DNA from 3 places in the Desulfitobacterium sp. PCE1 genome. Region 1 is predicted to be linked to each of the others. Evidence: riboswitches for the same ligand, from Rfam matches in the RefSeq annotation. Region 1 holds a riboswitch; each other region holds the start of a gene.
What was found. A riboswitch is a leader RNA that binds a small molecule or an ion and turns the genes downstream of it on or off. The one in region 1 is predicted to bind cyclic di-GMP.
Positions count from the first base shown of each region.

Region 2: linked by a shared signal. The riboswitch ahead of DESPCE1_RS0104570 (HD-GYP domain-containing protein) and the one ahead of DESPCE1_RS0108475 (AAA family ATPase) in region 1 are both predicted to bind cyclic di-GMP.
Region 3: linked by a shared signal. The riboswitch ahead of DESPCE1_RS0114225 (Na+/H+ antiporter NhaA) and the one ahead of DESPCE1_RS0108475 (AAA family ATPase) in region 1 are both predicted to bind cyclic di-GMP.

Region 1 is NZ_KB913023.1:1,686,105-1,693,807, reverse strand. It holds gene DESPCE1_RS22470 (DUF3102 domain-containing protein) at 437-586, opposite strand; gene DESPCE1_RS0108475 (AAA family ATPase) at 621-2,468, opposite strand; cyclic di-GMP riboswitch class I at 2,915-2,989, opposite strand; gene DESPCE1_RS0108470 (TIM barrel protein) at 2,981-3,802, opposite strand; gene DESPCE1_RS0108465 (2-hydroxymuconate tautomerase family protein) at 3,971-4,174, opposite strand; gene DESPCE1_RS0108460 (DNA-3-methyladenine glycosylase) at 4,317-4,937, opposite strand; gene DESPCE1_RS0108455 (4Fe-4S binding protein) at 5,090-6,304, opposite strand; gene nrfD (NrfD/PsrC family molybdoenzyme membrane anchor subunit) at 6,335-7,192, opposite strand; gene nrfD (NrfD/PsrC family molybdoenzyme membrane anchor subunit) at 7,208-7,703, opposite strand, start outside.
Region 2 is NZ_KB913023.1:919,868-927,570, reverse strand. It holds gene DESPCE1_RS0104585 (Ig-like domain-containing alpha-2-macroglobulin family protein) at 1-1,569, opposite strand, end outside; gene DESPCE1_RS0104580 (CBS domain-containing protein) at 1,767-2,216, shown strand; gene DESPCE1_RS0104575 (MBL fold metallo-hydrolase) at 3,008-3,979, opposite strand; cyclic di-GMP riboswitch class I at 4,188-4,273, shown strand; gene DESPCE1_RS0104570 (HD-GYP domain-containing protein) at 4,404-5,465, shown strand; gene nrfD (NrfD/PsrC family molybdoenzyme membrane anchor subunit) at 5,565-6,863, opposite strand; gene DESPCE1_RS0104560 (4Fe-4S dicluster domain-containing protein) at 6,930-7,616, opposite strand; gene DESPCE1_RS0104555 (molybdopterin-dependent oxidoreductase) at 7,616-7,703, opposite strand, start outside.
Region 3 is NZ_KB913023.1:2,856,288-2,863,990, forward strand. It holds gene aroH (chorismate mutase) at 1-250, opposite strand, end outside; gene DESPCE1_RS0114220 (HutP family protein) at 268-696, opposite strand; gene DESPCE1_RS0114225 (Na+/H+ antiporter NhaA) at 1,039-2,208, opposite strand; cyclic di-GMP riboswitch class I at 2,356-2,450, opposite strand; gene DESPCE1_RS0114230 (hypothetical protein) at 2,534-3,103, opposite strand; gene DESPCE1_RS0114235 (NAD(P)/FAD-dependent oxidoreductase) at 3,180-4,439, opposite strand; gene DESPCE1_RS0114240 (hypothetical protein) at 4,565-4,873, shown strand; gene DESPCE1_RS0114245 (4Fe-4S dicluster domain-containing protein) at 4,972-6,012, opposite strand; gene DESPCE1_RS0114250 (FadR/GntR family transcriptional regulator) at 6,170-6,907, opposite strand; gene DESPCE1_RS0114255 (FadR/GntR family transcriptional regulator) at 7,094-7,703, opposite strand, start outside.

The DNA.
Region 1 (7,703 bases):
GTTTCTTCTTTTCTTTTTGAAACAAAGCTCCTGACTGTAGATTCTCCGCTTTAAATAAATCCTAGAAATAATAAAACCGTGACAAGTCGCCACGGTTTTATTTCTGTGAAGCACCTACTACCTCAAAAAACGCCAGCACAAACTGTAAGCCGTTATCCAAGTACCTTCGTATTTTTCATTCCACTCTTCAATCCTATCGTCACAAAAGAATATGGATGCCGATCTGTAAGCATAATCGCTTTATTTGCTTCCCATTTTATAATGTTTAGTCAGACAATAATGTGATAATTGTTTCTTCTACTTGTTGTTTAAAACTATCAAAATCTAAAAAGATGTTATTTTTAACAAGATATCTCAATATATCTTCGGGAAAAGTCCCACACTTCATATCATCACTATCATATCCTTTTTCCTCTGGTAAAACATTAAAAGATAGTTAAGTTAACCTAAGTATGAAGGCATCTAACGCTTTGGTCAAGCATTTTTTGGAGTCGGGTAAACTCAGCAGGAGGATGAACAGAGCAGTTCGACAGGAATAGTTCACCGACTCTTCCTGCCACTTACCCCATTCCTCGTGCTTGACCAAGCCTTCCGCTTCATCATCTGCAAAATTCGACAGTTTAACAAGTACTATCCTTTATATCTTCATATTCTATTGCAAACAACATTTCATCACTTAAATCTTCAATTTGGGCTAATCTATTGGCCTGGTTAACAAGAGCTTTTTCAAAAAAGTTTCTTACATCTCTTGCGTTGGCAAATGTATCCGAATCGCATTGTTTTTGGAAGAATGAATAGGCGGAGTCTTCTACTTGGCTTGACAGCCTTAGATTCGCCTTTTTACACATGGATTGTAAAATTAATATCAATTCCTCCGCGCTGTAGTCATCAAAGACAATAAATTTATTAAACCGTGACCGCAGACCCGGATTGGAATCCAAAAAACGCTCCATTGGTTCAGGATATCCTGCTACTATTACGACTAAATCTGCCCGGTGATCTTCCATGGCTTTGACAAGGGTATCGATGGCTTCAGTTCCAAAATCTGATTCTCCCCGGTTTTCTGTAAGAGAATAGGCTTCATCAATAAATAAGATACCGCCCTTCGCTTTGCTGATCACTTCCTGGGTTTTTAGAGCGGTTTGTCCCACATACCCGCCAACAAGCCCTGAACGGTCAGTTTCAATAAGCTGGCCCTTGGAAACCAATCCTAATGCTTTATATATTTCGGCCAGCAATCTGGCCACCGTTGTTTTTCCTGTTCCAGGGTTCCCCGAAAACACCAAATGCAAAGACATGGCCGGTTGACTGAAGCCCCGTTCCTCACGTATCTTTTGCACTTTAATCAAATTGACCAGACTATTCAGATCCTTTTTAACCCTAGCTAATCCGATCAGTTCATTCAATTCCTGGAGCAGTTGCTCAAGGTTTTTATTAGAACTGCCGGTTCTATCCACGTCCTCCGGATCTATCTCTTGGAATTCGTGCAGGTCTGTTGTTTCATATCCGTTATCTTCCAAGTACTCATTGAGATGCAATAAATACTCGTATAACGCCGTCGATTTGTTAATATCAATGTCATTGCAGCTTTCATACAAGAAATACTTACCCAGATATCCAAAAAACATGACAATCCCGGTCATTGTCTCCACGGCTTTCTTTGAGCGTGTACCTGTTTCACTAAGATGTTGATCAAGCTCTCTAATGATATCCAGAAAAGATGGGATCCCCTCTGCAAACTGGGGATTCTCTAGTATATATTTTTTCGAGGCTTCCACATCTATGGCATAAGCTCCGCCTATATTTAGATAATCCTTGATGATTTGGCTTTCAATCTCAGTTAAGTCGCCATCCGCTAAGGCTATATAAGTCAAGAAGTGTACTGCGGTTTGGAATAATTCATTTGCCAGGGATCTGCCATCCTTTAGTCCATATCCCGCTCTATCTATAGTGTCGTATAAACTTAAATAATCTTTCAGAACTCTTTGCTGATCGGCACGAATACCATTCCACTGCTCTCTAGTCCAAAGTTCCATTGCGGATACATCCATTTTAACTCTGCGCCGTCTGCTTTCCCTGACTTCTTTGGCCGCTTCATCATGTACTTCCCGGACCTCTCCAATTAACTTATTGATATCCTCATTAATAATGTCGACACCCTTATCGTAATAGGATTCTTTGTATTCGGTTAGCCTATCCAAAATTTCCTTTAAATAGTGCATTTGCACATAAGAATTCCCCGCTTGTCCTGCGTTATTTGCTTTTTCTTTTAACACTCCGATATTTTCTATCAGTGATGCCACATGATCACTTGTTGCTTTAAAACATGCATAACAGAGTTGATACTCTTCAGAAGGTCTGGCATCGATATTGAATGTGGCCTGGCAAAGTCTGCACTCAAAAACAGCATCGTTTGGTGATGTTGATTTGTTATCCCCATATAATATCTTTTTAAGTGAACTCCACATCACAACAACCTCTTTTCTTTCCTTTTCTTCAACTGTTTTTCACATAAATAACGGGACTCGCTCTTTAGCAATCTGGAGGGCTTTTTACATTAGGGCTTGCTAGCGAACTCAGTTTTTAGCCAAACTTGATCATCTTCACAACTCATATCAAAACTTTATATAGAAACCACCATTTCCCTATCACTATTAAAGAGCATATTTCGCAATTCTTCTAATATTCCACATCTTTTCTTCATTTCCTCTCCAATTTCCATTCTTTCTAGTTTTACATGTCTTCTGACTCAATTAAAATAGTGGGCTTTTGAAGTATGGAAATCGGGGCCATTACTCTCGAAAAATACTAATGTCATGCGGCTTTACCGCATAGCATTTTTTTGACCCTAACGTACAAAGTTGCGGAACTTATATAACGAAAGCCCGTCCTAAAAAGACAGTCTTTGCAACATTTTAGCAACCAAGCTATCCTAGCGCTTTCTGAGCGCCTTAGACCCTGCGACTTTGCACCACTGCCTTTAGACCAATTTTTCATAAGTTTCTTTTAGAAGTAAAGCATCTCTCTCTAAAAGAGGCCCTTCAGCTATGATACATCCTCGGACATCATAATCTTTTATAGCCCTTAGACATTCCTTATAATTAAAGTCGCTTTCCAGTAATGGAACATGACTTCTTTCGCCTTTCGCTGTGTACTTTATTCCCCCCATATGAATGTGTAAATCCTCCAGGGCAGTTCTGCCTAAATTATCAAGGACGTGCTTAAGAACACCAGCAAAATCGTCATAATTCTTAAGACCGCCGTTTGATCTCGCGTGAATATGAGAAAAATCAATGCAGAGCTTACATGAGGGAACCTCTTGACAAAGGGAAACCAGCTCTTCCAGCGTTCCAAACTGAGACCCCTTTCCAGTTGTCTCAAGCCTGTAATCTACGCCATAACTCGAAAGCTTCATTAAATTAATTTTAATTGTAGCGTAAGCAACTTCCTTGGAGTCATTCATGTAGAATCCCGGATGAAGTACCAGACTCCTTCCTCCGACCTTAGCTAACCCTTTTGCTGCATCAATTATTCTTTCGATTGATTGAATTTGTATAGCAGTATCATCTGAATTCAGGTTGATATAATGAGATGCGTGGGCCGAAAGGTAAAAGCCTTCCTTTTGCTTTGCTTCCAGAACAGCATCCTTGTTGTTATCCGTCACATTGACACTTCGAACAAACAGCAGTTCCATAGCATCCAGCCCTATAGACTTCAAATAGTGAATACCGGTTGCATAATTAAATCGTTTTATCCCATCGTATAGTGGCAAACCGGAAATGCCAAACAATAATTTTTCCACACTTATTCACAATAATCCGGGTTCTATTTATCCAATAAAACCCGGATTCCTTTCAAATAACCAAATATCCTATTTAGTACCTGGCGATCTTACCTGTTAATCGCTTGATCTCTATTTTGATAACGCATGTATACCAAATAGTCCTGTTTTCATATTTCTCCACTATTATTAGCGACCGTCTTTTCTACGAGCTGTTATAGTCTCCCCGGCAATACCCCAATTATCAGTATTGACCTCATCGATCACCACGACCGTTGTATTGGGGTTTTTGCCCAACACATCCACAAGTAACTGAGTAGCTCCTTTGATAAGCAATGCTTTCTTTTCCGGAGTGACGTTTTCATTCGTGATTCTAATATTTACATATGGCATAATAATTACTCCTCTCCATTCCCTAACTACACAATACATCCGAACTGATCTTACTAGGGGCTTTTAGCGGTTGCCTGATATGGCTCTTTAATTTAATATTTTCCAATCATAAAATCACCACCGTCTCAGGATAATTTAAAATTCACTTTACAGATACATACTCATTGCCTTCCACATAGAATCTCCAGGGATAATCTTTTGCTTCTTCAGCATAATCAATTCCCACGCGCTTCGTCGAAACGATACGGATGTCCTGTTCTGCGTCATCTTCCACATAAATTTCATCACCGCATAAATCCACTCCATTGGCAAGGATGTCGATGCCTAAGGCTGCACATAGTTTTCCAGGCCCGTTAGTTAGACCCCTCTTCTGACTTTTAGTGAGTTGCTCATAGGGTTTCCCATATCTTTTTTGGGCCATCCACTCAATTCCTTCTACCGGCTCAGCCGCCCTGATTAAAACTGCCTGAGGATTTCCTTCCTCCCTGGTGACAGTATTAAAGCAACAGTGTATTCCATAAATCGTAAACACATAGGAATAACCGGGTCCACCATACATAACCTCAACCCTGGGCGTCCTTTTGCCACCGTAGGAGTGAGCTGCTTTGTCATCAACACCCATATAGGCCTCTGTCTCAACGATTCTTGCCGATATTTTCTGCCCATTTACTTTATGCACGAGCAGCTTTCCCAAGAGTTCTTTTGCTACAATCGTCGAATCCCTGTCATAAAATTCCCTTCCAAGCTTTTTCAACTTTTTCATTTCCCTCCCTTCTGCAACGGTATTCAAGATGATCTTACCTTTCCCTAAATAAAACGGGTCAAAAAGTTGATACAAATCAACAAAACAGTTAAACCTACGAGGAATAGAAATAGACTATCATGTTTATTTTCGCTGAAATTCATCGTCGCACCTCATTGATCCACCGAGTTTTGTGCGGGACACCCTTGGTTTAATTTTGCTCCAAATTTCTTTTTAAAATCAATCCAATGATGTCTTAATCTCAAAATAATTCTATTGAAAATCATTCCCGGACAAAAAAAGCGGCACCAGAATCTCCGAATAAATAATGCGGATAATAAGACAACCATTAAAATCAGCCACTCGACGATATCTCCTTGCATTCCGAATAGGGTGGCAAAAGGTTCATAACCCGCCAATCCCGGCGACTGATAGATTACAGCGCCCAATAAGGCAATATATAATAAAACATACCTGACCAGGGCAACCTTTTGTTCTACCGCTCGGCTACAGCAAATGACCTCTTTACTTACAAATACTTTGGCCAATAACTCTTGCAGGGCTCCAAAGGGACAAAGCCAGAAGCAGTATAGGTTTTTTCCAATCAGAAAAGTTAATATCGGAATAACAGTTAAAAATATATACCAAACCAAGTTCTGCCGAATTGAAGGAAGATATCCCATTAAAAAGGAGGCAAGATTTGAAAGTGAGATGGGTGTGTTGTATTGGAAACCAATCAACACCAGACTTCCTGCCATGGTTATCCAGCGGATTCTATCATTTTTTAGTGCTATCCCAACAAGCATCAGGATGACTAAGACAATAACAGAACCTTCCCTCACTCCAAAAACGAATGCTGCCTCTTCATCTTCAACCTCCAGCCCAAACTGATTTCTGGCTACTTCATGACTACCTATTGAAATCGCTTCGGCAATGCCTCGGGAGCTATAAGTTGCTCCCGATATCGCATTAATATCCTGTTTGATCGATAGGGGGTCGGTTATTTTTTTATCTTCGAATTGCTTGAGATAATCATGTTTCATAACAACTCTAATAAATGAAGGTGTATCCTTGTGTTCAATAAGTGCGGTACCAAGAATAACTCCATATGGGTTAATTCCTGTTGCGATGGTAATTGGTCCACCATATGAACTTGCCTTTGCAATGACAACATAGCCTTTGATCTCTTTTTCTCCACTGGAGTCCTGACTTATCCCTTCTAAAGTAAGGGGTGAAGACGCAATCTTCTTAAAAGACTGCGCCTCGGGTAGGACCTCTTTAGCTTGCAACAGCACATCATTTCCCGGCCTAACCCAGCTTAAGCCTATAAAAACTGCCAGTATTAAAGATAAAGTCATGATAAGCGCTTTTTTCATCTCTATTTTCATACCCTTAGTAGTCACTCCCGGCTGGATCGATTATATAGTCCAGATAGGTAATGCCGATAATACTATAATGGCTCGCAGCGTTGCCCCTCCGATGAGTGTAGCCATCTCACTTAACAAACCTAAGATCCTACCACTCTTTTCAGCTCGCTTTTTCTTTGGGTAGAAGTTATTTAGAAGTGGAAAAACCAATCCGACAGCAATTAACAGAATCCAAAAATAGGAGGCAAGTCTTCCAGCGACAACTATTCGGGCAGAATCAGCCGCCACTGGACCTTTAGCCCCTGAAAAAGAGATCAGAAGCAAAGCCAATAAAAGAACTAATTCCACAAAGAGTAGGATGATGTTTACCCTATTTACCACAACACCCTCATGCTGAACGGGTTTTTCGATGATGCGGGCAAGCAGGGATGAAGAGGCCAATCCCATCATCAGGGCAGACACTACAAATAATCCCGGTACAAGGATAGTGTTCCAGAAGGGTTGAGCAAAAAGAACAGAAAGCTGTCCCCCGGTGTATAGTGCTGTTATCACTGCCAGTAATGCCCCTGCTCCTGAGATAATTGCAGGAACTTTCTTGTTTTCACGTTTATGATAGGCACTCAAAAATGCCAGGACCATAAAAATGAATAAGAGATATACCCCCCAAGTCATCACCGAAGTAGGATTACCGATCATGGTTAACATTCCAGTGATGCTAACACCCAGGTTCATGGAAAAAAGGAACAGTCCAACAGCTAGGCAAGGACCTGAGATAAAATAACCAGCCCGCTCTAAATTGTTTTCTTTTCCAAATAGGCCTTTTTCTGCTGCAAAAGATGCCAGATAAGCACCTGAACCAAGACCTCCAAAGAATAGGAAGCCGATGATAAGCCAGCCCCAGTTTCCCAATGATTACCCTCCTATCTAAAAAACCCTCACAGCACATAACACTATGGTTGCCCTCAGTGTCAGCCCTCCGATGAGCACCGCAAAGTCAGTTGATATAACATTAAAGAATGATGCAAGCCTTCTTTTCTGTTCTTTAGCTGAGACAATATAATAGGCCAAGGGGAAAACTAAACCGATTGCCACAACCAACAGCCAGAATGGCAACGCTAAGGAACCACTGGTAAGCATTTGTGCAGAAGCAGCAGCATCCGTCCCTTTTGCGCCTGTTAAAGCAAATGCCAGAAGCATCATGATTAGAATCGCTTCTAAGCCAAGTAAAACTTGATGAATCTTGTTCGTCTTTGCTTCACTTTGCCGATCCCCTGCTTGCTCCGCTTTCTTTTCCAGGAAATGCGCGCACAATGCGGTAGCAGCGAGACCTGTCGATAAAGCAGAAACGACAAATAATATAGGAAGAAGAAATGTGTTCCAGAAGGGTACAGACGTAACCACTGCCAGTAAAACCCCGGTA
Region 2 (7,703 bases), 770 kb from region 1:
CCCCCCATCATCCCCTTCATAATAAAAGGCATTGCTGGCAATCAGTTCTATACTTGCCTCTTTGACCGCCGGTACCTTTTGTCCCTGAAGACTGTCCTTGCCTCTGGGAGCAAGAACTCCCCAAAAATGGACCGTATCTTCAGGCTGGTAAATCTCCCTGTCCAAATAGAGATATTTCCAATAATGAATCGCTCTCTGCCTATCTTGGGTATACCACTGAGGCCAAGGTTCCAGGGGTATGAGAGTCTCTTTATTCCCACTTTTCACCAAGGCATAATCCTGCTCTGTCCCTACCAGACTTTCCTGTATCAAAACCGCTCCTGATTCATCTGCGGCTGTGGAAAGATTCCTGCTGTCAATTGTAACCTGAGCATGAGCTGCCGGGGCCTTCCTGTTTAGATCATTGGCCCAAAACAGAGTGTTCTCTTCCCCCCGAGCCAGGTATACCGCTAAATCGCTGACTTGAAACCATATTTGCCGGATGCTTTCTCCCGCTTTCAATTCAGCGACATAATAACCGGCTTCCAGCTCTTCGGGGAAAAGGACATAATGATTATAGTCGTCGATTCTAAGGAATTCCGTCTCGTATTCAGCCACTTTATACTGAGGGTTCATATCTCCTCGATACCGGTTCCAGGCAAAATAGGACCAACGAGGATTCCGATCCCTCTGACCTAAGGCTCCTTGGAAGACTTTATAATCCGGATAGCGATACAGGTCTATATGAAGGGGAGGAATGAACGAGTTAGAGAAATAAGCTGGAAAAGCAGGAACATCTGCTGTACTAAACTCAGTAAGTTCGGAGTTCACATCAAAGACAAATTGATCGGTGTTTTCACTTCCCGAACCCGTTTCGAAACTAAAGATATAGTCTTCCGCCAAGGTCTGATGGGTTTCCATTAAGGGGAAACCCTTTTTCAAGGCTACGGTATAGATGGTGGATGGTTCGAGTCCTTTAGGGACAAAAACCAAAGTCTTTTTGTGTTTTTCGAAAGTACCTTCCACATGAGGGGATATGCTAAAATAGTCTTTGAGGGTGTCGATTTCATAACTATCATGGGAAAAAGTTATCTCAATGCCCGTGCTGATTGGGACATGGGTACTCTCACGCCGGGGCAGAGCGTTGATGACCCGAAATTCCCCTTTGGTCTGGAAGGCCCAGCTCAGGTTCTCTTGCCCTGACCCGTTTGGGTCAAAGGTTAGGGTATAAATAGTATTGGCTGTTAACTGCTCTTGGGGGATAATCTTATATTCCAGTCCCCCGGTTTGCTTATCCAGGGTATAGGAAAATTGGGGGTTAATATGTAAGGCTGTGGTTATGGTCTTTTCGCTCAAAGGTTCCGAACTGGTTAAGACAAAAGGACTGTCAAGATCCACTCCCAGCTTATCGGTATGCAAGGCCTTAATGGTCACCTTAGAGGCATGTACATTAGGAGGGGTACCCAGTTCTCCCGCTCCCCAGAAAAAAGCTGCCAGCAAGAGAATTACAAGGCTCAAGCCGGCAGCGGCTTTCCAATTCTTTGGACCTCTGTACCCTTTTCCTTGTGATGGCTTCGGTTCATCCTTCATAGCACCCCATCCTTTCACCTTAAATATAGGCAGGAATTCGTAAAAGATGAGAAAAAATTCTTGTCTAAGAATTCTATGAAAGATTGTTATTTCCTTTTTTACCAGATTACCTCATTTGTTCTTGTCAAAATCGTGGTATACTAGTACTAAATTCAGACAAAATATGTCCCAAGGTAATTGTCAAGGGGGTATTAGCAATGAAGGTTCAGGATATTATGCAGACTAATGTTATTACAATTTCACCGAATACCGAGATTAGAGAAATCGCTAAGCTACTATGTGACCATCATATTTCCGGGGTTCCAGTCCTCGACTTTTTCGGCAATTTAATTGGTATTGTCAGCGAAGGCGACCTGCTTCATAAAGAAACCAACCCTCGGGTTCCTGAAGCGGTGGGATTCTTGGGTGCTCTGATCTATTACCGTGGAGTCAAGCAATATGAATCAGATCTAAAAAAATTAGTTGCCCTCAAAGCCTCGGAGATTATGACTCAAGAGGTTATAACCCTTAATAAAGACGCTACTATTGAGGAAGCCGCCTCTCTGATGATCAAGCATAATGTGAAACGATTGCCCATCATGGAGGACGGAAAAATGATCGGAATCATCAGTCGAAAAGATGTCATTAAGGTTCTTATTGAGGAGTAGACGGCTATGCCGCTGGCGCAGCACCAGCAGAGGACGAAAAAGCTTGCTTGGGTCGCATAGCTTTACGCACATCGCTCACTCCATAGCTCCGGGGCTGGTCAACTCGCTTTCTTAACAGCTACGCCAAACCTCTGGGTAATACCTGATGTGAACCGGCGGCTTCGCTACGTTAAGAAAGCGACATTGACCCGACCGCCCCTCCGCTAAATCCGTTCGCTTTTGTGCGTAAAGCTACGCTTGCGGGTCTTTTCGTGTCTTTTCTGGGGTCTTTTTCATCATCTGCCGGCCATGCCGCGGGGCGGCAGATGATGAAAACCTTTGCTCGGGTCTGGTAGCGTATCCTACAACGCGCCGCTCAAACCCGAAAGACAGCCCAAGGATTTTGCTTTACAAGAGTGAGCGAATTTAAGCGAGCGGAAACAAAACTTCGCGAAAGCACGCAGCGGAGAAAGGTTGGAAACAGGACGTTTCCAACCGGCCATTGAGAACAAGTGCGAAAGCAGTGCTTTCGAGGAGCGATTTGGCCACGAAACCCGGGCGAGGGTTTCGCCCAAGCCGCCTGCCACAGAGAAGACTTAGCGGCGCAGGTGTACCTTTCGGAGCGAAGAGCTTGAGCGTTAGTTTTGTCTGCGCAGCTTATCTAGCGACCAGTGTAAAGCAAAATCCTGGAGAATTAGCTTTCAGATTTTTTCTAAATACATAAAATGTGCACAACAAGCAGCCCGCCAATTCCCTTCGGGAACCGGCGGGCTAACTTTATCTATCTAAACCATCTGAAGTAATTCCCTTTATCACGGATTAACCAATTCATAATAATGCTTCCCATCGAAACTCACTCGCTGGGCCTCTTCTTTATACACCAGATGCTCCAGATGAGCCATGGCTTCGCCAGAGGCAAACCACTTTTGGGTTAGGGGAAAATCATTCCAGCTCTTATAGTTCAAATCCCAGCGCATTCTTGCAGCTGTCTCCATAACGGTTTTTTTACCATCACGCAGAATCCCGGTGATTTCCTCGAGTCGTTCCTGGTGATGAGCTATCAATTCGTCAATTCGTTGCCGGTGGTTTCGAATAAGGCTGCGATGAGCTGGAAACACCCAATCAATATCAAACTGGCGAATCTTGTTCAGGCTTTCAATAAAGTTTCCCAGACTATCGATTTTGTAGTGCCAAAAGGTAATATTGGGAGTTATCTCATTAAGAATATGATCCCCGCCGAAAAACAGCTTATGCTTTCTTTCGTACAGACCTATGTGCCCTGGGCTATGACCAGGAATATCGATAACTTCGAATTGATAGGGCCCCACCTCCAAACAGTCCCCTTCCTGCAGTGGAGTGTATTCAAAAGGCTCCTTAGGAGCTATATCGAAGGCTTCTATCTCCTTTATCCCGATTCCTTGTTTCAAATTAAGGCCCTCACTCAGATGGTTCAGCACAAGTTCAGGAGAAGTTCTGAAGTTATTCAGCAGGGTGCCATCTTTCTTCCCGATATAGACCTTACACCCTTGTTTCCATAGATAGTCGGCCAGTCCGGAATGGTCGATATGCATATGGGTCAGCACTAAATCTGTCCGTTTAAGATCAATGCCTGATGCAGCAATCCCTTCCATAAGAGCCTTTTTACACTCTTCCTTATTAAACCCCGTATCCAAAATCAGGGGACGGTCTTCGGAAAGGATAATATAGCTATTTAATGCCTTCAGTGGATTTTTCGGCAATGGAACTTCATTTAAATAAATTTGGGGATAAACTTCACGAATCATTTCTTTTCACCTCAACGCTTTAGAGATAAACTATTCTGACTATTCTAACATAGATATTCCGTGATTCATAGAGGATGTACCCTATTATTTAAAATTCCCCATTTGGGCGAGAAGATGTTGTGAAGCTAAAACTTAACATTTATAATAGGATGAGTGATAAAAAAACTTATACTTTAGATACATAAAATATGTATAGCCTGCACTTTAGTGTCGACAATAGCAAACTTGGCGAAAGCCAAGGACGCAAAGCTATGGGTCTTCCAGGACATGCCTGATGATTGCCAAGCCACCGAAGCCTTAAGCTTTAAACTACTTTGTCGCCAGTTCACATGGCGATTTTTAATTTTATATCCCTTTTTTATAAATTGATCCCCTCTTTATAAATTTGATCTATGAAGATAAGTTTGAAAGGAAGAACAATTCAATGCGTCAGTTAAGTATAAACAGGCTTCAAGAAGGAGATATCCTGGGGCGAACCATCTATACCAATGACGGTCGTGTACTCCTGGGAAGAGGAATGTCTCTGACCAAGTCTTATATAGAACGTTTGAAAACCCTTGGTATCAGCATTCTCTATATTGACGACGAGGAAAGTAAGGATATCGTGGTGGAGGATGTTATCTCCGAAGAACATCGGCGTGAGGCCATGGCGTCCCTGGATAATGCCGTACAAGCTGTGAAAGTAGGAAAAGACTTTGATGGCTTTAATGTAAAAAAGAACATTGACAACATCATTCAGGATGTCCTTTTCCAAAAGGATATCTTCATCGGATTAGCGGATATGAGGACCTATGACAATCAAATTTTTGCACATTCCGTCAATGTATGTGTTCTCTCCACTGTACTGGGTAAGGCCTTAGGCCTGGAGCGGGAAAGTCTGGAAGGATTAGCCATCGGTGCCTTATTTCATGATATCGGCACCGTGAAATTGCCCAAGAAGCTGTTAAATAAGCGAGAGCCCTTTACTCCTGAGGAAGCGGAGCTTTACCAAACTCACACCAATCACGGCTTCGATATACTCAGAACAAAACGGGAACTGAATTTATTGAGCGCCCATATTGCCTTCCAGCACCATGAGCGTCTCAATGGCAACGGCTATCCCCGTAAACTGGAGGGAGATGCCGTTCATCAGTGGGCACAGATTGTAGGCATTGCTAACTTCTATGATAATTTAGTGAATGACGGCCCAGGACATACCCGCATCCCGCCCCATGAAGCCTGTGAAATTCTTATGGGTAGCGCAGAGAAATTTTTCTCTAAGGATCTGGTGATCACGTTTCTTAAACATATTGCCGCATATCCCACGGGCTGTACCGTTAAACTGAGTACCGGAGAAACAGGTATCATCGTCGATCAAAATAAGAGTCTGCCCATGCGCCCCATCGTCAGGGTTTTAGTCGCCGACGACGAGCTTTCCAATGTCCAAGCGAAAGAATACAATCTCGTGGAGAAGCGCACTCTTTTTATCGAGTCCATTCTGGAGTAAGCTATTTAGACAGAGTTAAACAATTTACATTCTAGGAGTGCAAAATGAGAGCGCAGCGAATTTACCCGTTCGTTGCGCTCTTTTATGCACTAGGGATGCTTATTTCTTCGGAGAGCTGGGCAAGAAGGAATATAATCGAAAGGCTAAAGAAACGACAAACAGAACCACGCCAAAAGGAAAGAGTCCTAAAGCCATTTCGATCCCCGTGGGAAAATAGGGCCAGGAACTGGTAAAGGAAGATATCCCTTCTTGATATTCACCGATGGCTACAGGATATGCCCAGGCCTCGATACCGGTACCATGAATAGTGAAGCTTAACGGTATGGCATTAAACGACGGGAACATCAGCATCATACGGTGGGCAAAAACCCCTATAAAAAGCAGCACACAACCAAGAATTAGGGTTTGCCGCGTACTTTTGCCCTTTTGGGTAAAGAAAAACAGCATGGTAAAGGCCGGCAAAAGAAGCTCTATGCCGTAGATCATCCCATATTGGCCAAAGAGAAGGGTGAAAAGTTCATGACCTTCGGTCCCTCCCCACCAGCCATGAATCAGCAGATCTACAGCCACGAAGAAAAAATGAACCAGGAGTGAACCGGCTACGATGAGGGCTAACGTCTTAAAGGCATCCTGATATTCAGTAAACCCTTCTTTCCCTACATAAATGAGGGAAATTAAAAGCACTAGGGCCGTTCCCGAAGCCACCGCTACCGCAATAAAGTCCGGGGGTAGTATCGCCGTGTTCCACCAGCCCCGGGAGGCTTGGGTGGCAAAGATCAAAGCAGTGACCGTGTGAATCAGTACGGCAAAGGGCAAGCCAATGATCGCCACACGCTTCGACCACTTTTGGGAGAAACGTTCTATCTCCTCTTGGGAATAGTTCTTGGTCCAACCCTTAAAAAAACCATGTCCCTCCCTTTTCCAATCGGGAAGAAGCTGGACATACACACTTAAGAAGGTTACGACCATGTAAGCACTGATAACAACCATATCCCAAACAAGAGGAGAGTTCACATTGGGGTGGAGGAGTATATTATAGATCCGGTCGATGCGACCCATATCAGGCAGAATCATAGCCCCTGCTCCCAGGGTACAGGCAAAGGCCGACAAGGAAGCAATCCTCGTCAGGGGTTTTAGGTTCTCCAGGTTAAAAAGATAGACAGAGGAGGATACGATCAACCCACCTGCAGCGATGCCTACAAAAAAGGCAAAGGTGGCAATATAGAGTCCCCAGCTGAAGGAATTACGCATATTGGTGACAATAAGACCTTCCTTGAATTGAAATCCCCAGGCGCTCAAGCCTATCAGCAATAGGATTACCGCCAGCACAAGCATCCCATTGAAGGGTTTGCCGGCAGCAGGCACCGTTCGAGTGGTCACCACATTATTCTGTGCCAAAATTCTTTCACCCTTTCTATTCTCTTGATTATATTTTGTCATCACTCTTTTTATTTTCTATAATTTCTACCGGTTGAGCTTGCTGGCGGACAGATAATAAACTTTAGGTTGGGTCCCTAAATCCTCCCTGAGACGAAAGGCTTGACGTTCTCGGATTAAGCGGCTTACTTCCGAGTCCGGATCATCCAGATCGCCATAGATCCGCGCCCTGGAAGGACAAGATTGAACACAAGCCGGCTCTTCCCCTTGGGAGGTGTATTGGAAACAGAAGGTACATTTCTCCACAACCCCTACCGGACGGTTGGGCGTATACACTAACCTTCTATCCTTGTCCCTTACATCAACTGGATAGCCATATTCATAGTCCTCTTTATATCCAGCCCGCTCCTTGGCTTCTTTCGGATCTTCCCAATTAAATTGCCGAACATTATAGGGACAGGCAGCAATGCAATACCGACAGCCGATGCACCGTTCAAAATCAACCAAAACGACTCCCCGTTCATCCGTATAAGTAGCTCCTACAGGGCAGACCTTTTCACAGGGCGCATTGTCACACATCTGACAGGACACCGGCAGGAAGTTCATTTGCAGATTCCCCTCTTCACCGACAGCGCTTTGATGATAGGAACTCCCGAGAGTAAAGACCCGATTCCACCAAGTTCCGGGGGGCTGGGCATTATGGGACTTACAGGCAACTGTACAGGTACGACATCCGATGCATTTATCACTATCAATGACCATTCCCAATCTCATTAAGATTCACCACCCTTTTTAACATCACAGAGGCATTCATTCCATGCGGTATTGGGGGCCCACATCCCCGGTACAAAATAGGCTTCA
Region 3 (7,703 bases), 1.2 Mb from region 1:
AGCCTGAAACAGGAATTTCATTCAGGCAGATCATAGGCACCCTATCCCAACCCAGTTGACGTGCGAAAGTGGCAGGAAATGCAACATCGATATCCTTGGTCAGGGTGAAGATGGCACTGATAATATCTTCCGTCGCTAAGGAATTACGCATCATCATCTCCTGCAAGAGTTCCTGTGTCGCTTGACGGATTTGTTCTACATCATTTTCTTGAATCGTAATGGCGCCACGTATACCACGAACCCTCGTCACATTACTTCATCTCCCTTTTAATCCATATTTTCTTTCGGAGACGCCCTATGTCCCAGGCCCACAGCCACCTCATCCAGATGCAATAAGCCCACTCCAAAGAAAACCGCCACCGACAAATGTTCATCTCTCCTGGCAATACCGATTTTCCCACCGATATTTAATCCCATAGCCTTTGGCATAATCTGACTCAATGCTTCCCGGGTGGCTCCGGCAACAGCCCCTTCATCTCCATGGGTTTCCTTAATGACCCCTTCCCGCTTGGCGGCAACTATGGCCCTTTCCACGATTTTTTTAATAGCTGTAAGATACTCACCGCCATAATCCACAGCCACAGTACGAATTCCGTGGCGACCAAAACCATCCTTCAAGTGTGCTTCTTCTTCACGGCTTTCGGCCATGGCCATGCGCAATGCCGCCATAGCAATTTTCTTACTTTCTGCAACCATTCTATTCATTCCTTTCCCTTAAGGGATTCCTTTGATTAGATTATCCATCTTTAATAGTACTACACTATGTACTTTTAGACATTAGTACATTTCCTAAAAAAGAGAATAAAAAAGACACCTACGGTGTCAATTATCTGATTCCACCGTCCTACCATCCTTCCATTATTCAATTGGGGGGAAAAATAGAAAACTAAACCGTCCTACAACTAGTATCTCTACATCAGATGTTGAATTGGATATTAAATTATATTATATGATGCATCCGATCGATTTTCAAGCTCGAATCTATAGTTCTGCATGGAAAAATCAATTGCGGATGACCATACAGATTTGGGTTCAGAATTAAGCTTGAGTGTCTTGGCTTTTCTTAATTCCTAGCACTTTACCCGCGACCAAGGCAATGACTGCCGAAGCTGCACTGAAGAGGGCTCCCATTTTTGCTGCTCCTTGCAGACCCGGATCGATAAAGGCCACGCCTGAAACGAACAGGGCGACTGTGAGTCCCATAGCCGCTACCACGCCCGCCACAAGAAGCTCTTTATACCCCATGCCCTTGGGAAAGGGAAAGCCGATAACTGTTGCCAAAGAGCCCATTAGGAATATTCCCAGAGTTTTTCCTCCTAAGAGGGCAATGAAAATGAGCCATGTGAGGGTGCTGATTTCCGAGAACTCCACGCCCGCATTGGTTAACCCGAACAAAAGCAGGCCAAAATCCACGAAAATTTTCCACTCGTGCTCAAATGTTTTCAAAGTAGAATGATCTTTGGGATCATCCTCAAACAAGCCGAATTCCTCCCTGGGAGGGTGGGGCAGGAAGGGAACGATGAAAACCAGGGCCAGAGCCGGATGAATATGAGCCAGATAAAGCCCTGCCCAACTCAGCACTCCCCCAAAGACGATATAAGGCCAGTAGCTCCGAACATTTTTGCGTCGAAGCAGATAAGCGACCAGCATCCCTCCCACAGTGAGCAATAACCAGATCGGGGCCACCGGATTGGCGGGGTCAGGGTAAAAGAAGGCGATAATCATGAGACCGATGCCATCATCGACAATAGCCAAGAGCAATAAAAAGGAGACGGCAGCATGATGAGCCCCAAACACTACCCTTGCCACCAACCAAGCTAAGGCGATATCGGTGGCTGTAGGTATGCCCCAACCTTTAGCGAATTCGGAACTCCCTATCAGGGCATTTAAACCAATAAATACAAGGGCCGGGCCCAGAACACCGCCAAGGGTGGCCATTAAGGGGTTGACGGCCCGTTTAATGGGATTTAAGCTCCCTCCAGGCAATAGGCTCTGGGTGATTTCAACAGCCGCTATAGCAAAAAAGAACACCATAAAAATATCATTAACAAAGAAATGAAGGGATAGGTCTCCCATAATTTCATTGTGCACAAAATGATGGTAATTCTCCGGCACTAAATTAGCCCAAACAAGTGCAATAAGAACACCTAGAATTAATGGTATTGAAAACTCCTGCAAAAAATTAATAGTCTTTTTCTTCGTACTCACTGGATCTCCCCCTCAAGTCAATAATAATGTGTAAATAGGATAGACAGACTCATAATGTCGCGGTCCTGTAAGCACTCCTTTCCTAAAAAAGCATACAAAAAGAGAGTAGTCCAAAAAGGAACTACTCTCCCCTAAGAAGTTCTAAGCACTTGTAGCTTGGCGATCTTAGTCGATCTTGCGCAACGACCTTAGACCCATAGCTTTAGCGTCCTTTGCTTTCACAAAGTTTGCCCCAACCATTAGAAATATTTAATTTTTAATAATTTAGTATAGCATAGATAAACTGCCTCAGGCAATAACCGAGCAACATCTTTTATCCCATGTCCTAGCGGCTGACTCTTAAAGTTTGGACATTATGCTCGATAATAACCGTCTGATTAAGCCGAGGCTCTGTCAGGGCGGAATCTTTCCTGATCACCTGTATGCGCACAATGGCGGATACATTGGTTCCATCCAACTGAAGTATTCCTCCTTGAACAGGGATCTCCAATTCCCCTCGTGCTAAGGTTCCGAGAACTTTTCCATTTTGGATCACGCGGACCGGTGCGGCGGGAACAGCTTTGAGGGTTATCAGGGATGTTTGAGAAGTCGCTTCCTGAATTAAATTCGGTGTGACCGTACTTGATACCGGCGTACTGTCCAAGGAAGGCGCTTCTACGTTCTGTGCCACGGAAATATAATAATCCACAGGATCTTTAGCTAACCCTAAAGCCATCTGAGCTAAAACCAAGAAGACAGCTGAGAGAACGACCGCCCGAATAATAGCCTTCTCGAATTTAAGCAGACCTGACGAATAATTATGCCGACGTTTATTGGCACGGGCTGTGGTTCTCCCGGAACGAGGAATAAATCCATTTCGCTTCTTATTCTTACTAAAAAATTGCAAAGGACGCATAAACTTCACCTCATCACCAGTTTATGCGTCCTGTGTAGAACTAAGACATGATTATTATTTTTAGAGCGTGCAGATTCTAGTCATTTATTAAAGCGTATTCTCCCGCTCCTCGGCCAGCCCGGTATCCCATGGCAAAAGCTGCTTGCAGATTATAGCCTCCTGTCACTCCATCCACATCCACTACTTCTCCGGCCCAATACAGACCCTTGACCTTTTTGGAAGCCATGGTCTTCGGATCGATTTCTTTGACATCCACTCCTCCAGCCGTCACGATGGCTGCAGCTAGAGGTAAGGTCTCTTTGATGGATAAAGGGAGCTCTTGCAACAAATGCACCAGGTATTTTCTTTCTTCCCTATTGATACTATTGACCACTCTCTCAGGGGGGATTTTAGACAATTGGATGATTATGGGAATCAAGCTTTTAGGGAGGATCTCATCCAGTGAGTTCTTGAATTGCTTATTTAAGTATTTCTTAAAATCTCTTTGTACCCTCTGATCCAATTGTTCTGCCGTCAAGGCAGGTTTGAGGTTGATAGTCAGGTGAACCTTTTCTCCGCGGGCCAATACTTCTCCCGCCCAGCGGCTCAAAGTAAGAATAATCGGGCCGGAGACACCGAAGTGAGTAAAAAGCATCTCTCCAAATTCTGTTTGCTGCTTTTTCCCGCTATACCACAAAGCGGCTTCCACATTCCTTAGGGAAAGCCCTTGAACCTGAGTCACCCAGTCTTCGTGAGTTCTCAACGGAACAAGAGATGGCCGCGGGGGGATAACCTTATGGCCTAGCTTATGAGCCATCTTGTAGCCATCTCCTGTGGAGCCTGTAGCTGGATAAGAACCGCCCCCCGTACAGATGATCACCGACTTTCCTTCAAGGATTTTTCCATTGCCTAAACGCACACCCCAGACCTTCTCTTCACGAAGAAGTATCTCTTCCACCGTTTGTCCGGTAGCCAACTCCACTCCCGCATCCATATTATACTTGAGCAAGGCCTCAACGATTTGCTCGGCATCATCAGAGATAGGGAATACTCGCCCTCCCCGTTCTATTTTGGTCTCAACACCATAATGGGAGAAGAAGTCGCGAAGTCTTACATTATCAAATTCTCTTAAGATCCCATGGAGAAAACGCCCATTGCCTGGGTAATTCCGGATAAAATCTCCCACATTCTCGGCATTGGTTAGGTTGCAACGTCCTTTACCCGAAATGGCGATTTTCCGTCCAGGGCGTTCTTTCTTTTCGATAAGCAGAACTTCAGCCCCCTTTAAGGCAGCTTGCCCCGCAGCCATAAGTCCGGCTGCTCCTGCTCCGACCACAATAACACGTTCTTCTTTCATCTTTAATCCTTCCTTGAATCTCAATATCCTCTTTGACTGTACAAACATAAATTTGCTTAAAGTTTTTGTGATTATCGCATTCTTATGCTATATTAGGTTTAAATTCAACTACGGGAGGAGTCACTATGGAATTGGATCAAAAAACAACTTTATTAATACAAATATCTGCTGCCGCAGCTACGAATGCCCTGGCCAACCTTCGTTCAGCCGTTACGGATGCCAAAGCCTTAGGGGTACCTAATGAAACCCTGCGCCAAACCATCGAGCTGGCTTTGGAAGTTCAGCAACAGCCACTTTCTCATACTCGGCATTTAACGAATCAACTCTTAAGGGAACCTGCGAAGAAAAAGTCCACCGGACAAGATGGCGCTTCCCCCGCTCTTCATGTGCACGGCCATAGCTGTGGCTGTGGCTGTAATCATCACAATCATTAATCACGAAAGAGTCTTCCCACTGTTGCCCTACCGAAAACGAAATCACTGATAGGCAGAGAAAACACGGCTTAGCCGTGTTTTCTATTTATTTTAGGAATCTAAGAATTAAAGATGCTATCACTTGAGGAAGAAGCGCAAGCGACACACATCGGGGGTTCAGAATTATCGAATACTTGCTTACCACAACGGGTACAATGCTTAGGACTTCCTTTATGGAGAAGAATTTTACCCGTGTAGTGACGATGAGACAGTTGCTTTTGCACAAATTCCAGGGCCTTCGGGTTGCAAATATTGACACAGCGCTGACAGCGGACGCATTTATAAGGTTCATAAATAAGGGTTAGTTCCTCTCCATTTTCTCTCTTGGCAAGTGCTGTTTGGGGGCAGATGGCTGCACAAACCCCGCAGTTAGTACATTTATTTCCCACCTGCAAAGCAGGGATTGGGATCTTGTCCTGGGGACTTCCTTCCATCCGCCTTACTAATAATTGGCGCGTACGGGGGATTGGGTAGGCTTCATCAGCTGTCAACCCAGGTAATATGCTTTCGAGCTTCTCCCAACCTTTCTGCTTCCACCCTCTTTTTTCCGCCGGCTTTTTGGGTAGGGCAGCTCTGCTTTTTTGACCAATTCCTGGTGTTTCAGCTTCTTCTGGTTGGTCAGGACTTACTTGGATGACTATCGGGGGATGATCCGGCCAATCCTCATGGATGGCTTTGAAGCTCTTCACACTTAAAGCACAGGCTCTTTTATCAGGGCACTCTGCACATTTCCCCGTATGGATGATAACCTTCTTCTCCTTCGCGGCGTGCATTAGGGTAAGCCACAGATCACCATCAATTATCCCCAAACAGGGGATCTCAAATCCTAAAGGTGCTGCCTGAGGACAATTGAGAGTAATCTCCTCACCTTCCTCAATGTAAGTATGCAGGAGGTCTGTCGAACGATCCACAAAGCCATCGCTAGGACAAACGGCCATACACACCCCACATTCGGTACACTTTTTGGCATCAATTTCGCGATATTCCGAAATAGCCTGATGAGGGCAACCCTCTATACATAACCGACAAGGCTTAGCATAGGGTTTTTTTGTATTTAAACAATTCTTATGATGATAGACCATTTGACATGTGTTTAGCATCTACTTCACCTCTTAGAACAACGCTTGATCTATTTTATCCTGCAAAAGCCCTAAAAAAATTTTCATCAAGCTTAGTATAAACGTTTTAACAGAGAAAAGAAAGGACAGAGCCCTTTTACGCTCTGTCCCAATATTTTCATATCTTATCTAAAGCATATCAATTTATAGATTTTGCTGCATTATTTTCTTCATCAAAGCCTTTTAAGATTTCTTCCTCGACCCCAGTAAGGTGGGCGAGCATAAAGTCCTTTGCTCCTTGTATATCCTTTGCCATAATAGCTTCATAAATCTTTTTATGCTCTTGAAAAAGAAGAGCAGGTGTATATTTTCCTTCATACAGCTTCGAACGACTCGTCTTAAGACTGTATTTCATAAGATCCGATATGGTGTCCATAAGCCGGATCATAATCTTATTCTTTGTTGCACGTGTAATAGCATAATGAAATCGATGGTCCGAGGAGCCATCGGAGGTTGGACTGTTTAAATCGTCTTGTAACCGCTCTAATGCCGCGGATAATTCTCTTAAATCCTCTCCCTCGGCACGCTCAGCAGCCATCCCTACAGCTTGAACCTCAAGAATCTTACGAATCTCCAGCAATTCGAGCACTGTCCCCTTCTCCATGGTGAGCATCCATGCTAAAGGCGCAACCACCGATTCGGAACGCAATTTGCGGACGAAAGTTCCCTCACCGCTACGCACTTCAAGCAAGCCCATCAATTCTAATGCACTTAGGGCTTCCCGAATCGAAGCGCGACTCACCTTTAATCGCTCCACCAGATCTCGCTCTGAAGGCAATCGATCGCCGGGTTTAAGCTCTCCACGAGCCACCAGTTCACGAATTTGCTCCACGATTTCTTCATAAATTTTACGTGTCTTAATCGGTTTAAGCTCCAATGTTAACTCTCTCCTTAAGGATAGCCCTCAATTCTCACTTAAGTTTATCACGAACAACTCTGCATTGACTAGCAATATTTCTGTCAATTAAAATAAATTACTCAATTCTGAACCTATAATTTAAATAAAATAAAAACTGACCACCCAAAAGATAAGGGATCAGCATTACAACTTGGTCATACCATCCTAGACATTATTACTGGAGTAATAGCTCAAGAGCCGTTCTTCAACCCCCGCCAAATGCTCCAGCATATAATGACGAGCTTGTTCATCATTCTTTATCCGAATAGCATCTACGATGAGAACATGTTCCTTATATAAGATTTCAGGTGTAGCATGCTCTTCATAAAGGCGCACCCGACTGGCTTTTAAGGATTGATGCATGGTATCTGATATAGCATTCATAAGTCGGAGCAGGATTTTATTTTTGCTGGCTCTGGCTATGGCGTAATGAAAACGCAGATCCGCTTCTTCCCCCAATTGACCGGTTTGTACATCGTCATACATAGCTTTCAGGGCCTCTTCCAACTCACTCAGATCGTCAGAAGCTGCTCTTTTGGCAGCTAAAGCCACGGTTTGGCCCTCCAACATTTTTCGAACTTCCAGTAATTCCAGAATAGTATCTTTCTCCATACTCAAAACCCATGTTAAAGGTGTCACAATAGAATCTAAATTGATTTTCTTAATATAGGTTCCTTCTCCACTGCGAATCTCCAAAAGCCCCATCATTTCCAGTGCACTAAGGGCTTCTCGAACAGAAGCACGACTGACATTAAGGCGAACTGCCAAATCCCGC